Roseateles amylovorans: one gene and its partner. The protein of the gene in region 2 interacts with the protein of the main gene of each other region in a pairwise test. Links are inferred from orthologs where the notes say so. Each region holds a gene or a part of one and is shown on either strand. Other genes may lie near its edges. The genes, in order: N4261_RS15230 and dnaE.

The links.
Region 1: the proteins of dnaE (region 2) and N4261_RS15230 interact in binary tests that used the Escherichia coli proteins (3 or more experiments, as listed by UniProt). The link is inferred for Roseateles amylovorans from one-to-one orthologs.

The regions. Positions count from the first base shown.
Region 1 is NZ_CP104562.2:3,685,516-3,691,764, reverse strand. What follows is about bases 1,505-4,347. They hold N4261_RS15230 (pyridoxal phosphate-dependent aminotransferase), read right to left. Parts: upstream 3,603-4,347; coding sequence 2,406-3,602; downstream 1,505-2,405. Other genes in these bases: N4261_RS15225 (CysB family HTH-type transcriptional regulator), read right to left, coding at 3,743-4,347; N4261_RS15235 (type IV pilus assembly protein FimV), read left to right, coding at 1,505-2,233. In the rest of the region: more of N4261_RS15235, read left to right, coding at 47-1,504; more of N4261_RS15225, read right to left, coding at 4,348-4,687; N4261_RS15220 (sirohydrochlorin chelatase), read right to left, coding at 4,825-5,250; LPS export ABC transporter permease LptG, read right to left, coding at 5,256-6,249. UniProt on the Escherichia coli protein: Shows aminotransferase activity with methionine and histidine as substrates, and to a lesser extent also with phenylalanine.
Region 2 is NZ_CP104562.2:4,042,031-4,049,476, forward strand. What follows is about bases 1,214-5,253. They hold dnaE (DNA polymerase III subunit alpha), read right to left. Parts: upstream 4,909-5,253; coding sequence 1,414-4,908; downstream 1,214-1,413. Other genes in these bases: N4261_RS16745 (peptidylprolyl isomerase), read left to right, coding at 5,027-5,253. In the rest of the region: more of N4261_RS16745, read left to right, coding at 5,254-6,091; N4261_RS16750 (sulfurtransferase), read left to right, coding at 6,270-7,079; N4261_RS16755 (alpha/beta fold hydrolase), read left to right, coding at 7,227-7,446. UniProt on the Escherichia coli protein: DNA polymerase III is a complex, multichain enzyme responsible for most of the replicative synthesis in bacteria. This DNA polymerase also exhibits 3' to 5' exonuclease activity. The alpha chain is the DNA polymerase catalytic subunit.

The DNA of each region.
Region 1 (6,249 bases), 360 kb from region 2 along the record:
GCAACCGCCAGCGCTCAGTGTCCTCGTGCTCGCGTGTTGTGCGGTGATGTCGACCCCCGCCTGGAGCCTGGGTGTGGGTCGTCCGCAAGCGGCCTCGGCACTGGGCCAGCCGCTGAACCTGTTGTTCCCCATCCAGCTCGGTCCGGGCGAGACGCTCACCGCAGATTGCATCCGTGCCGAAGTCCTGGCCGGTGACAACCTGGTGCTGCCCAGCGCCTTGCAGTGGCAACTGGAAGGTGATGGCGCGGCACCACGCGGCGTGCGACTCCGGAGCACCCAGGCGATCGATGAGCCGCTGGTCTCGGTGCAATTGAGCGTCGGCTGCCCGGCACGCCTCACTCGCCAATTCACCGCCTTCATCGATCCGCCCGGGCACAGCCAGGATGCTGCGGCCGCGGAGCCCGGCGCGGTGGTGACGACGCTCACCGCTCCCGCCGCCACGCCGACCGCAGGTCAGACTTCGCGTGAAGCCCGGGGCCGCGAGGAGGGCGCCAACTCGACCGGGCGGGTCAATCCTTCGCGGCTCGCCGAGGTCACTGCGACCGTGGCAGCCTCCGCGCCCACCGCCGCTGGCAGCGCGCCGCAGCGCGCGCGTCGGGCGGCGGCGCGTCGCGCGCCGGACCACGCCATGGTGGCGTCACCGCCATCCGCACAGCGGGCCACGGCGGCGCCACGCCTGTCGCTCGAACCCGCCGAGGCGCTGACCCTGCCCAGCCCAGCCCAACTGGCCGCAGAGGCCGCAGCCAGTGCGGCCAGCGCCGCCGAGTTGGCACAGCGGCAATTGCAGTCCATGGAAAAGCGGGTGGCGGACCTGCAGACGGAACAGCAACGCACCCAGGCGGCGCTGCAGGCCCTGCGCCAGGAACTGGTGATGGCCCGCGAGGCCGCGTCGGGCGACAGCGGCCGCATGACCTCGGTCTGGCTGCTTGGCCTGACGCTGCTCAGCCTGGGCCTGGCCGCCAGCACCGTGCTGCTGTGGCGAGGTCGTCGGTCGCCGCGGGATGCGGAACAGAGCTGGTGGAGCGAATCCAGGCAGGACGCCTCGGCGCTGGCCGATCCGACGGCGTCGGCCACAGGCGCTGACGGTGCGGTGTCGCGGCCCGGTGGACTGTCACCGCTGCCGGCGTCGGCGCCCGCAGTGGCATCGGCGTTCTCGTCGTCTGCGGCGTCGGGCAGTCCGTCCGCTGCGTCGGGTTCGTCGTTCTACGCGCCCATGCCCAACACCGTTCCCGCGCCGTTGCACGGCCATGAGCATGAGGGCGACCGTCCGGGGTCAAGGTATGAACGGCATGATGACGAGGCCGACGACGAACCGCTGATCGACACCAGCACGGTGCCGATGCCGCTGAACATCACCGATCCTGACCGCACGATCGAGTTTCCTCCGCGCGCGATGCGGCCGGCGGCTGTCCCGCACACGCGGCCGCCGGTCAGCTCTGCGGTGGACGACGCGATGGCGGCGCTCGACCATCTGGATTCTCTCGAGTTGCCCAGTCTGCCGTCGCCCAGCCCGAAGTCCTCCGGTCTGCAACTCGCGCCGCTGCACCTGGACACCCAGCCGATGCCGCTCGCGGTCGATCCCGGCTTCCCGGCGCCGGTGACGGTGGAGGAATTGATCGACCTGGAACAGCAGGTCGATTTCTTCATGGTCCTGGGCCAGGACGATGCCGCCATTGAGCTGCTGTCCGGCCGGTTGGGTGAGCGTGCGGCGGCCAGTGGCTTGCCCTATCTCAAGCTGATGGAGCTCTACCAGCGCCGCGGCGACCGCGACGCCTACGACCGCATCGCCTCCCGTTTTGCCCAGCATTTCCAGGCCCGTCCGCCGTCATGGAGCGAGGACCTGAACGAAGGCACCGGGCTGGAGGCGCATGAGGAATTGCTGCAGCGCCTGGAGGCCGCCTGGCCTGATCCGGCCGGCAGCATGAGCCTGCTGCAGGATCTGCTGTCGCGCCACCAGGAGTACAGCGGCGACCTGGGCCTGCCGGCTTACCGGGACCTGCTCATGCTCTATGCCGTCGCCCGCGACCGGGCCGAGCACGAATTGCGCAACGGGGATGTGGATGTGGTCCTGCCGCTGGACGCCACCACCAATCCGGACATGATGGCCACGATGGTGTTCCAGGCGCCTACGTCGCCGGGCAAGTCGCCGTTGCGAGCGGCCGTGGTGCAGTCGGTGGACCTGGACCTCTCGCTGGTCGACGACGAACCGCCCGAGGCGCCCAAGCCGCTCTGAGAGCGCCGCCCCATGCGGCATGCGCTTGTGGAGGACGGTTGCGGCGACCGTCAGGACAGCAATCGCGCGACCGTGGCCATGGCCATGACGTGACTCACGACGACCACGACGACCACGATCGGGATCGGGATCGGGGTCGGCATCAGGATCGCACGTGACGCCTCCTTCAGCCTCAGACCTTCTTCAAGCGGGCCAGCGCCAGATCCAGCGTCTCGTCCTTCTTCGCGAAGCAGAAGCGGATGATCTTCGCGTCGCTGCCGCGGCTGTAGAAGGCCGACATGGGAATGGCGGCGACGCCGATCTCCCGGGTCAGCCACTGGCACAAGGCCATGTCGCCCATCGCGGCCAGCGATTCGGGCAGGCGGCTGTAGTTCACCGACTGGAAATAGCTGCCGGGGCAGGGCAGCAGCTGGAATGCGGTGTCGGCGAGACCGGCGCGAAAACGGTCGCGCTTGTGTTGGTAGAAATCGCTCAGCCCCAGATAGGGTGCGGGATCCCGCATGTAGGTCGCCAAGCCGACCTGCATCGGCGCATTCACCGAGAACACGTTGTACTGGTGCACCTTGCGGAACTCGGCCATCAGCGACGCCGGCGCGGTGACATAGCCGATCTTCCAGCCGGTGACGTGATAGGTCTTGCCGAAGCTCGACACCACGAAGCTGCGGGCCGCCAGCGACGGCAGCCGGGCCACGCTCTGGTGCTGCTGGCCGTCGTAGACCATGTGCTCATAGACCTCGTCGCTGATGACGACCACCTCGGTGCCGTCCAGCAGCGCGGCCAACTGCTGCAGCTCATCGGCGGTCCAGACCGCGCCGCTGGGGTTGTGCGGGCTGTTGATCATCAGCGCCCGGGTGCGTGGCGTGATCGCGGCGCGGAGGCGATCGATGTCCGGGCGGAAGGTCTGCGGGTCCAGCGGCACCGGCACCATGGTGCCGCCGGCCAGGGCGATGTTGGGGGCGTAGCTGTCATAGGCGGGCTCCAGCACGATGACCTCATCGCCGGGATGCACGATGGACAGCAGGGCGGTGAGGATCGCCTGGGTGGCGCCGGCGGTGACGGTGATCTCGGTGTCCGGGTCATACCGATGGCCATACAGCGCCTCGACCTTGGCGGCGATGGCCTGGCGCAGTGCGGGAACACCTGGCATCGGCGGGTACTGGTTGTGCCCGGCCCGCATGGCGTCATTCACCGCATCGAGCAAGGCGGGGTCGCCCTCGAAGTCCGGAAAGCCCTGACCCAGGTTGACCGCCTGGTGCTGCTGGGCGAGCGCCGACATCACGCTGAACACCGTCGTGCCGAGCTGCGGCAGGCGGCTGGCGGGCGCTGGCGTGTAGGGGGGGCGGGGAGTGATCGAGGAGGTCGTCGTCATGCTCGGTGTCCGTAGAGGTCCTTGGATTCGAAGGGCGGGCCGGTGACCGGTGACAGACTGTGGTGATCAGCCGAGTTCACCGCCAGTGTGGACCGCCGTGATGACCGGTCGTGGGCCCGGGCGGGGGGCGCCTGCCATCGTCACAGGCCGTAATCAGTGGCGTCGCCGCTCATGGCGCGCTGCAGCAGCGTGCGGTTGAGCCGGTCCGACAGCAGCTCGGCGAAGCTGTAGACATAGTTGCGCAGGTAGGCGCCTTTCTTGAAGGCGATCCGCGCCACGTTCTGACCCAGCAGATGGCCCAGCGGACGCCACACCAGTTCCCCGTTGGGCGGGTCTTCCCGCACCGCCATCTCGGCGACGATGCCGATGCCCAGTCCCAGGCGGACATAGGTCTTGATGACATCGGAGTCGATCGCCTCCAGCACCACGTTGGGCGTCAACTGCCGTTGGGCGAAGGCGCGGTCGATGCGGGTGCGGCCGGTGAAACTCGGGTGGTAGGAGACCAGCGGCTCGGCGGCGATCTGCTCCAGGTGAACCCGCTCGACCTGCGCCAGTGGATGCTCCGCCCGCATCACCAGCACGTGCTGCCATTCGTAGGCGGGCAGGGTCACCAGCTCGTCGAACTGCGACAGCGATTCGGTGGCCAGGCCCACATCTGCGGTCTCGTCGATCAGCATGCGGGCGACCTGGTCCGGACTGCCTTGGTGCAGCCCGATGTTGACCTGCGGGAACTGCTTGCGCAGCTGCGTGACCGGCCCGGGCAGCACATAGCGGGCCTGGGTGTGGGTGGTGGCGATCGACAGGGTGCCGGCGTCCTGCTTGGAGTATTCCTCGCCGATGCGCTTGAGGTTACCGACCTCCCGCATGATGATCTCGACCGACTTGAGCACCTGCTGGCCCGGCTCGGTGATGCTGCGCAAGCGCTTGCCGTGGCGCGAGAAGATGTCCACGCCCAGCTCTTCCTCCAGCTCAAGAATGGCCTTGGAGACCCCGGGCTGCGAGGTGTAGAGCGCCTTGGCCGTCTCGGTGAGGTTGAGGTTGCGGCGCGCGGCCTCTTGCACGAAGCGGAACTGGTGCAGGTTCATGGCTTGATCGTGAGTGCTTTCCGGAGCGTCATTGGCGCGACCGTGGGTGGGGACCGTTCGCTGGGCTGGAGAGGGCTTTGACTGGCTTTGACTGGCTTTGGCGAGCTTTGGCAGGCTTCAGCGCGACACTGCTGACGTCACGGCTGCTGCGCGGCGGGACCTGTCGCGGGGCGATCGTCCACGCCGGAAATCACCTCCAGCGTCGCCGCCGACATCGCACGGATGACCGACGGCTGCTCACCGATCGCGTCATGCAGCACGAAGCGCACGGCGGGATGGTCCCGCTCCAGCGCCTCGATCAGCGGCGGCACATCGCGGCGCACATGGCCGCTGGAGCCCAGGAACATCGGCACGACCTGGATCCGGGTGCAGCCGCGTGCGATCAGAGCGCCGGCGGCGGTGGCGATGTCGGGGGCCATCAGCTCGAGGTAGCCCAGCGCCAGCGGCAGGTCGGGCCGCTGAGCCTGCAGTTCCGCCGCGATCGACTGGAAGGGGCGGGCCCAGGCCGGGTCGCGCGCGCCGTGGGCGAACAGGAGCAGGCCGTCTTGTAGAGAAGTGGTCATGGCAGTCATCGGAAACGCACCAGCCACCAGAAGGCGGCCATGGAAATGCCCAGGTACAGCAGGCTGGGCACCGAAGCCACCAGCCAGGGGGTCCAGTCGCGCAGCATGCCCAGATGGCCGGCCACCGCATTCAGCACCACGAAGCTGATGCCCAGCATGATGCCGCCGAACACCTTGACGCTGATGCCGCCCGCGCGGAAATGCAGGTAGGCAAAGGGCAGGGCCAATGCCACCATCACCATGCAGGCGAACGGATAGAACGCCTTGCGCCAGAACTGGATCTCCGGCTGCTGCGAAGACTGTTCCTGCGACGACAGATGGCGGGTGTAGCGGTAGAGCTCCAGCGTCGACATGTTCCAGGTCGGCTGAACCGCAGCCGACACCACACCGGCCGGCAACTGGCTCTGCCAGCTGTATTGCGGCAGGAGCAGCTCACGCACGGTGGGGTTGTCGGCCAGCTTGTCCTGCGGCGAGTCGGGATTGGGCGCGTCGGTGGTGCGGCCCGTCAGCCGGCCCAGCGGCGTCGGCGCGCGCGACCACTGCATCAGCCGCACATTCTGCAGCTGCCAGCGGCCGCCGGGGTCCACCGTGGCCTCCTTGGCGGTCAGGCGGGTGGCCATGGCGCCTTTGGGATCGAACTCCAGGATCAGCACCTCTTCCATCACGCCGTTGGCCTTGGCCCGGCCCACATGGACCGCATAGCTGTAGTCGCCGTCGCGGTCCTTCATCCAGGCGCCGGCAGCGTTGGTCACGCCGCCGCTGGCGCGTGACTTGAGCAACTGGGCCTGACGGTCCGCCCAGGGATTGACGTAGTCGCCCATCACGAAGGCCAGCGCCGCGAAACCCAGGGCCAGGGTGCTCAGCAATCCCAGGGCGCGCTGCGGTCCGAGACCGCCGGTACGCAGGATGGTGAACTCGCTCGACTGAGCCAGCCGGGCCAGGCTGAAGATGGTGCCGATCAGCACGGCGATCGGCATCAGCTCATAGAAGCGTCCCGGC
Region 2 (7,446 bases):
GCGGGTCCTGTCGGATCTCTTGAGCGAAGGTGATGGACCGCCCTCCTAAGGGTCTACCCTGATGCTTGACACAAGGGGGCGTCGGAGCAGCGTGGGGGGCGAATCACTTGCGCGACCGGACTCATCCAACATCGTCTCCCGCTGGGCTGGCCTTGCTCGGTGCGTGTAGCGCAGCACCTCCTGACCCCATCGCCCGGTGCGACGGTCAGCGCGTGAGCGCGAGCTGCCGGCCCGCCTGTCCGTTCAGGCGCTCCGCATTCACTCCCAGGCGGGCCGGCAGCTCACGCTCGAATCACCGAGGTGATCGGGGTCAGGCCTTGGCCATTTGCAGACCAAGGCCATCGTGCAAGGTCCACAGCCGACAGCGTCTCGGGACGGCCAAGCCCGCGGCCCGCGGAGCGAATGCGGAGCGTCTGAGCGAAGCGGGCTGCGGGCTTGGCCGGCCTTGCTCGGTGCGTGCGGCGCAGCACCTCATGACCCCATCGCCCGGTGCGACGGTCAGCGCGTGAGCGCGAGCTGCCGGCCCGCCTGTCCGTTCAGGCGCTCCGCATTCACTCCCAGGCGGGCCGGCAGCTCACGCTCGAATCACCGAGGTGATCGGGGTCAGGCCTTGGCCATTTGCAGACCAAGGCCATCGTGGAATGTCTACTGCCGACAGCGTCTCGGGACGGCCAAGCCCGCGGCCCGCAGAGCGAATGCGGAGCGTCTGAGCGAAGCGGGCCGCAGGCTTGGCCGGCCTTGCTCGGTGCGTGCGGCGCAGCACCTCCTGACCCCATCGCCCGGTGCGACGGTCAGCGCGTGAGCGCGAGCTGCCGGCCCGCCTGTCCGTTCAGGCGCTCCGCATTCACTCCCAGGCGGGCCGGCAGCTCACGCTCGAATCACCGAGGTGATCGGGGTCAGGCCTTGGCCCTTTGCAGACCGAGGCCATCGTGCAAGGTCCACAGCCAACAGCGTCTCGGGACGGCCAAGCCCGCGGCCCGCGGAGCGAATGCGGAGCGTCTGAGCGAAGCGGGCCGCGGGCTTGGCCGGCCTTGCTCGGTGCGTGCGGCGCAGCACCTCCTGACCCCATCGCCCGGTGCGACGGTCAGCGCGTGAGCGCGAGCTGCCGGCCCGCCTGTCCGTTCAGGCGCTTCGCATTCACTCCCAGGCGGGCCGGCAGCTCACGCTCGAATCACCGAGGTGATCGGGGTCAGGCCTTGGCCGTTTGCAGACCGAGGCCATCGTGCAACGTCCACAACCAACAACGTCTCGGGACAGCCAAGCCCGCGGCCCGCGGAGCGAATGCGGAGCGCCTGAGCGAAGCGGGCCGCGGGCTTGGCTGGCCTTGCTCGGTGCCTCGAACGTCGCGCCAGCGTGAGACGCCGATACGAGCGCGCAACGCCGAAGCCGAAGCAGACGCCCACGCCGACGCGCTCAACCGCCTGAGTCGTAGACGATCTCAGCCGGCGCGAGCTTCTGCAAAGCCTCGTCGCTGGGCCAGAACTTCCCCGCGCCCCCAAGGCCGAGCTCGGCCACAGCGCCATCCCGCTTGATCGGGATGCGCAGTTCGAGCCCTTGGCTGACCACGCCCTGATCGGTCTCGACCCGCTTGGCCGGCCAGTTCTTGATCAGTTCCAGCACCGAAGCCGCCGGCAGGTTGGGTGCGGTGCGCAGGAAGCGGCCGAAGCGCGCCCGCGCCGCCGGCAGGCCGAAGACCTGCTGGATGTTCATCCGCAGGCCTCCGGAGAAGCGATCGTTCTGCACCTTGCCGATGGCGATGATCAGCTCGTCCTCGACCAGCAGCTCCTTGTGGGTGGTGAGCAGCTCGTCGTTGGCGACCGCCTCGATCGCATCGGTCTTGTCGTCCAGCTTGAAGATGCCCACGCGGCCGCGCTGCCCGTTGATCACCCGGAGGTCGCTGACGATGCCCGCCACCACCACCGGCTCCCGGCTGTCCTGCAGATCGACGATGCGGCGCTTGACCATCTTGCGCAGCTCCGGTTCGGATTCATCGAAGAGGTGCCCGGACAGGTAGAAGCCGATCGCCGTCTTCTCCAGGCTCAGCCGCTCCTTGATGCCCCAGGGATCGACCTGCACCAGGTCGGGCTCCGCCGTGGAGGAGCCATGGGTGTCGTCGAAGTCGAACAGGCCGCCCTGGTTGACGTTCTGCGCCAGGTTGTCCGCATAGGTGTAGCCGAGCGCGACGCTGGCCAGCAGCCGGGCACGGTCGGCTTCCAGTTCGTCGAACCCGCCCGCCTTGATCAGCGCTTCCACCACCCGCTTGTTGACCGCCTTGCGGTCCACCCGGGCACAGAAGTCGAAGAAGCTCTTGAACGGACCGCCCTCGGTGCGGGCCCGCACGATGGCCTCGATCGCGCCCTGGCCGGTGCCCTTGATGGCGCCCAGGCCGTAGTTGATCAGCTTGTTGTTGATCGGCTCGAAGCGGTAGACGCCCAGGTTCACATTGGGCGGCTGGAAGGTGATGCCGAACAGCTTGGCATCGTTGAGCAACACCTTGAGCTTGTCGGTGTCGTCCATTTCGATGGTCATGTTCGCGGCGAAGAACTCCGCCGTGAAATGCACCTTCAGCCAGGCCGTGTGATAGGCCAGCAGCGAGTACGCGGCGGCATGCGACTTGTTGAAGCCGTAGCCCGCGAACTTCTCCATCAGGTCGAAGACCTCGTCCGCCTTGGCCTCGTTGATGCCCTTCTGTGCCGCGCCTTCGCGGAAGATCAGCCGGTGCTTGGCCATCTCCTCGGGCTTCTTCTTGCCCATGGCGCGGCGCAGCATGTCCGCACCACCGAGGCTGTAGCCGCCCAGCACCTGGGCGGTCTGCATCACCTGTTCCTGGTAGACCATGATCCCGTAGGTCTCGGACAGCACCGGCTCGGTCAGCGGATGCGGATACTCCACCACTTCCTTGCCGTGCTTGCGCGCGACGAAGGTCGGGATCAGGTCCATCGGGCCCGGCCGGTACAACGCGTTCAGCGCGATCAGGTCTTCCAGGCGGGAGGGCTTGGCCTCCTTCAGCATCTTCTGCATGCCGGTGGATTCAAACTGGAACACCGACTCGGTCAACCCGTCGGAGAACAGCTTGTAGACCTTGGCATCGGCCAGCGGAATCGTTTCGAAGGAGAAGTCCTTCTGCGCCGGATGCCGCGCAATGATGAAGTCCTTGGCCAGCTCGAGGATGGTCAGCGTGGCCAGACCCAGGAAGTCGAACTTCACCAGGCCGATGGCCTCCACGTCGTCCTTGTCGTACTGGCTGACCGCGGAGGTCGAACCCGGCTGCTGGTACTGCGGACAGAAGTCGGTGATCTTGCCCGGCGCGATCAGCACACCCCCGGCATGCATGCCGATGTTGCGCACCATGCCTTCAACGCGGGTGGCGAGCTTGAGCAGCTCGGCGATTTCCTCGTCGGCCTTCTCGCGCTCCTCCAGCTCGGGCGCTTCCTTGCGGGCGTAGATGATGCCGCCGTCGGGCTCGGCGGGCACCGGCGCCAGCGTCACCGTCTTGCCCGGTGGCGCCGGAATCAGCTTGGCGATGGAATCCACCTGGCCGAAGCCCATGCCCAGCACCCGGCCGATGTCGCGCAGCGCCGCCTTGGCGGCCATGGTGCCGAAGGTCGCGATCTGGCTGACGGCCGGGCGGCCGTACTTGTCCTTCACATACTCGATGACCCGGTCGCGGTTGCCCTGGCAGAAGTCGATGTCGAAGTCAGGCATCGACACCCGCTCCGGATTCAGGAAGCGCTCGAACAGCAGGTTGTACTGCAGCGGGTCCAGGTCGGTGATCAACAGCACATAGGCCACCAGCGAACCGGCGCCCGAGCCCCGTCCCGGGCCGACCGGACAGCCGTTGTTCTTCGCCCAGCGGATGAAGTCACCCACGATCAGGAAGTAGCCCGGGAAGCCCATCTTGATGATGGTCTCGAGCTCGAACTCCAGCCGCTCGACATACCGCGGCCGCACCGCGTCGCGCTTGGCCGGGTCAGGGAACAGCAGCCGCAGGCGGTCTTCCAGACCCTCGTAGGACAGCTGGCGGAAGTACTGCTCCATCGGCAGCGGCGTGCCGTCGGCCTGGATCGGCGTGGGGAAGTTGGGCAGTTGCGGCTTGCCCAGCACCAGCGTCAGGCTGCAACGCCGGGCGATCTCGACGGTGTTGGCAATCGCGCTCGGAATGTCGGCGAACAGCCGCTCCATCTCCGCCTGCGTCTTGTAATGCTGGCTGGGCAGGAAACGCTTGATGCGCTTGGGATTGGCCAGCGTTTCACCGTCGGCGACGCAGACCCGGGCCTCATGGGCCTCGTAATCGTCCTCGCTCAGGAACTGGATCGGATGGGTCGCCACCACCGGCAACCCGGCCTTGGCCGCCAGCGGCACCAGCTGGCGCACCAGCGCCTCCTGCCCGGGCAGACCGGCGCGCTGCAGCTCAATGTAGAAGCGGTTCGGATAGATGGCGCCCAGCCGGCGGGCCCAGTCCAGCGCGCGGGCCTGGTCGCCGGCCACCAGGGCCTGTCCGATCGGGCCGAACTGCATGCCGCCCAGACAGATCAGGCCGTCGTTGAGCTCCTGCATCCATTCCAGCTTGAGCAGCGCCTGGTTGCGCTGCACGTTCTGGATCCAGGCCCGCGACAGCAGCTCGCTCAGGTTGAGATAACCCTGGCTGCTCTGCACCAGCAGCAGCACGCGGCTGGGCGGCTTGTCGCTGGTGTCGGGCTCCACCCAGACCTCCGCACCCAGGATCGGCTTGACGCCCTTCTTGCGACAGGCGTTGTAGAACTTCACCCCGCCAAACATGTTGGCCAGATCGGTCAGGCCCAGGGCGACCTGGCCGTCCTTAGCGGCGGCCTTGGCGGCGTCGTCGATGCGCAGGGTGCCGTCGACGACAGAGAACTCGGTGTGAATGCGGAGATGAACGAAAGCCATCCCGGGATTGTAGGGAGTCGCCCGGGGGCGCCCGCCATTCGGAAGGGGTCGATGGCGCTCGGCGGGCGTCCACCGGACGCTATGCTGCATCCCCATCGAACACTCCCGGAGCGGATGGATGAAGACCTTGCCCCTGCTGGCCGTCCTGGCGCTGAGCGCGCCGCTGCTGTCGATCGCCGCCGATGCTTCCACGGCCGCGACCGCGCCCGCGGCCGCCAAGCCCGCCGCCCCGGCCAAGGCCGCCCGCGCCGCCACCGCCCAGCAGGCCGCCAGCGCGGCGCCGGCTCGTCAGCCGCCCACCAGCGCCGACATCATTGCCACCGCCCCGGCCAGCGCCTGGCGCGATGTGGCCCCGGAGAACCTGCTGCTGATGACGCTGCCGCAGGGCGAGGTGCTCATCGAACTCGCGCCCCGCTTCGCACCGCGCCATGTGGACAACATCCGTGCCCTGGCGCGCGGCGGCTACTACGACGGCCTGGCCATCCTCCGGGTCCAGGACAACTATGTGACCCAATGGGGCGACCCCAAGGCCGACGACGAGGACACCGGCCTCAAGGGCCAGGGCAAGCCCTTCCCGGCCGGCGCCACGACGCAGGTGCCGGCGGAGTTCTCGATCCCGCTCAAGGGCCTGCCGCTGACCGTGCTGCCGGACATCGACGGCTGGGCGCCGCGCACCGGCCATGTTGACGGCTTCCCGGTCGCCGCCGAGCCCAAGGCCAACCGCGCCTGGCTGGCGCATTGCTATGCGACTGTCGGCGCCGGTCGCGGCAACGCGGTGGACTCCAGCACCGGGGCGGAGCTGTATGCGGTCATCGGCCATGCGCCGCGCGGGCTGGATCTCAACATCACCGTCGTCGGCCGGGTGCTCAAAGGCATGGAGTTTCTCGCCGCCCTGCCCCGCGGCGGCGCCCGCATGGGGTTCTATGACAAGCCGGAGCAGCGGGTGGTGATCGAGCGGGTGGCCTTGGCCGCGGCGCTGCCGCCGGACCAGCGCCCGTCGCTGCAGGTGCTTCGCACCGACACCCCGACCTGGCAGGAGCTGCTGGAGGCGCGTCGCCACCGCGGCGGCTGGTTCGTGCACAGCCCGGAGCACACCGAGATCTGCAGTGCCAGCGCGCCGATGCGGATCAAGCCGACCGATGTGAAGCTGGAGCGAACGCCCTCCGCCGTCCAGCGCCAATGAGCGCGCCGGACCTGACCCCAGGCGCCTGAAGGCCGCCGGCGACAGCTGCGGAAACCGCCCGTCACCTGCCGCCCGGCGTCCGCCCATCGCCCTACAATCCTCGGTTTTCTGACGCGTGCGGCGGGGCGCCGGCGGCTTGTCCGCCCACCCTGCCGCGCGACTTTCGTGTGATCCCGTCGTGAACCAGCCCCGGCCGCCCATCCTCAACATCTCCTGCTACCTGTTCGTCGCCATCGAGGCGCCGCAGGTGTTGCGAGACCTGCTGCAGTCCCGCGCCCAGGCGCTGGGCCTCAAGGGCACGGTGCTGATCGCCGAAGAAGGCATCAACCTCTTCCTGGCCGGGGCCGCCGCCGATGTGCGGGCCTGGGTCGACGCGCTGCGCGAGGATCCGCGCTTTGCTGCGCTCGCGCCCAAGGAAAGCTGGAGCGACACGGTGCCCTTCCGCAAGCTGCTGGTGAAGGTCAAGCCGGAGATCATCCGCATGAACCATCCCACCATTCGGCCGGACCAGGCGCCGCGCGCGCCCGCCCTGCCGGCCGCCACCCTCAAGCGCTGGCTGGACCAGGGCCATGACGACGACGGCCGCCCGGTGGTGACGCTGGACACCCGCAATGCGTTCGAAGTGGATGTCGGCGCGTTCGATGACGCGATCGACTGGCGCATCACCAAATTCAGCGAGTTTCCCGACGCGGTGCGGGCGCACCGAGCCGAGCTGGCCGGCAAGACCATCGTCAGCTACTGCACCGGCGGCATCCGCTGTGAAAAGGCGGCGCTGTTCCTGGCGCAGCAAGACCTGGACGGCCCGGTCTACCAATTGGAAGGCGGCATCCTGAAGTACTTCGAGGAAGTCGGCGGCGCGCACTATCACGGCGACTGCTTCGTCTTTGACGAGCGTCGCGCGGTCGATCCGGCGCTGGCGCCGTCAAGCACCGAAGGCGCTGACGATGCCCTGGGCCTGGCGGCCGCACTGGCCCCCAAGGCGGCATGAACGCCGCCGCACGGCGTCCGCACCCCGGTGCGATGACCGCCGCCGCAGGGCGACCGGTCGCTCCGGGCGCCGTGTCCCGGCGGCCTGGCGCAAGTCCGGCGCCCATCGCGCCGCTGTCCGACGAGGCCTCGGCCAGGCCTGTGAACCGTGAGTGACCGCCCCTCCTTTGGTGCGCGGCTGATGAAGCTGTTCGGCTTCGCCGTCCTGGCCTCGGCGATTCTGGCCATGGCTTTCCGCGCCCCGGACCGCTCGCTGGAGAGCCTGGTCGCCCGATGGGGCCCGCCCCCGTCCGACTTCATCGAGCTGAAGCTGCCCGACGGTCGGCTTCAGCTCGTTCACCTGCGCGACGAAGGCCCGAAAACCGACA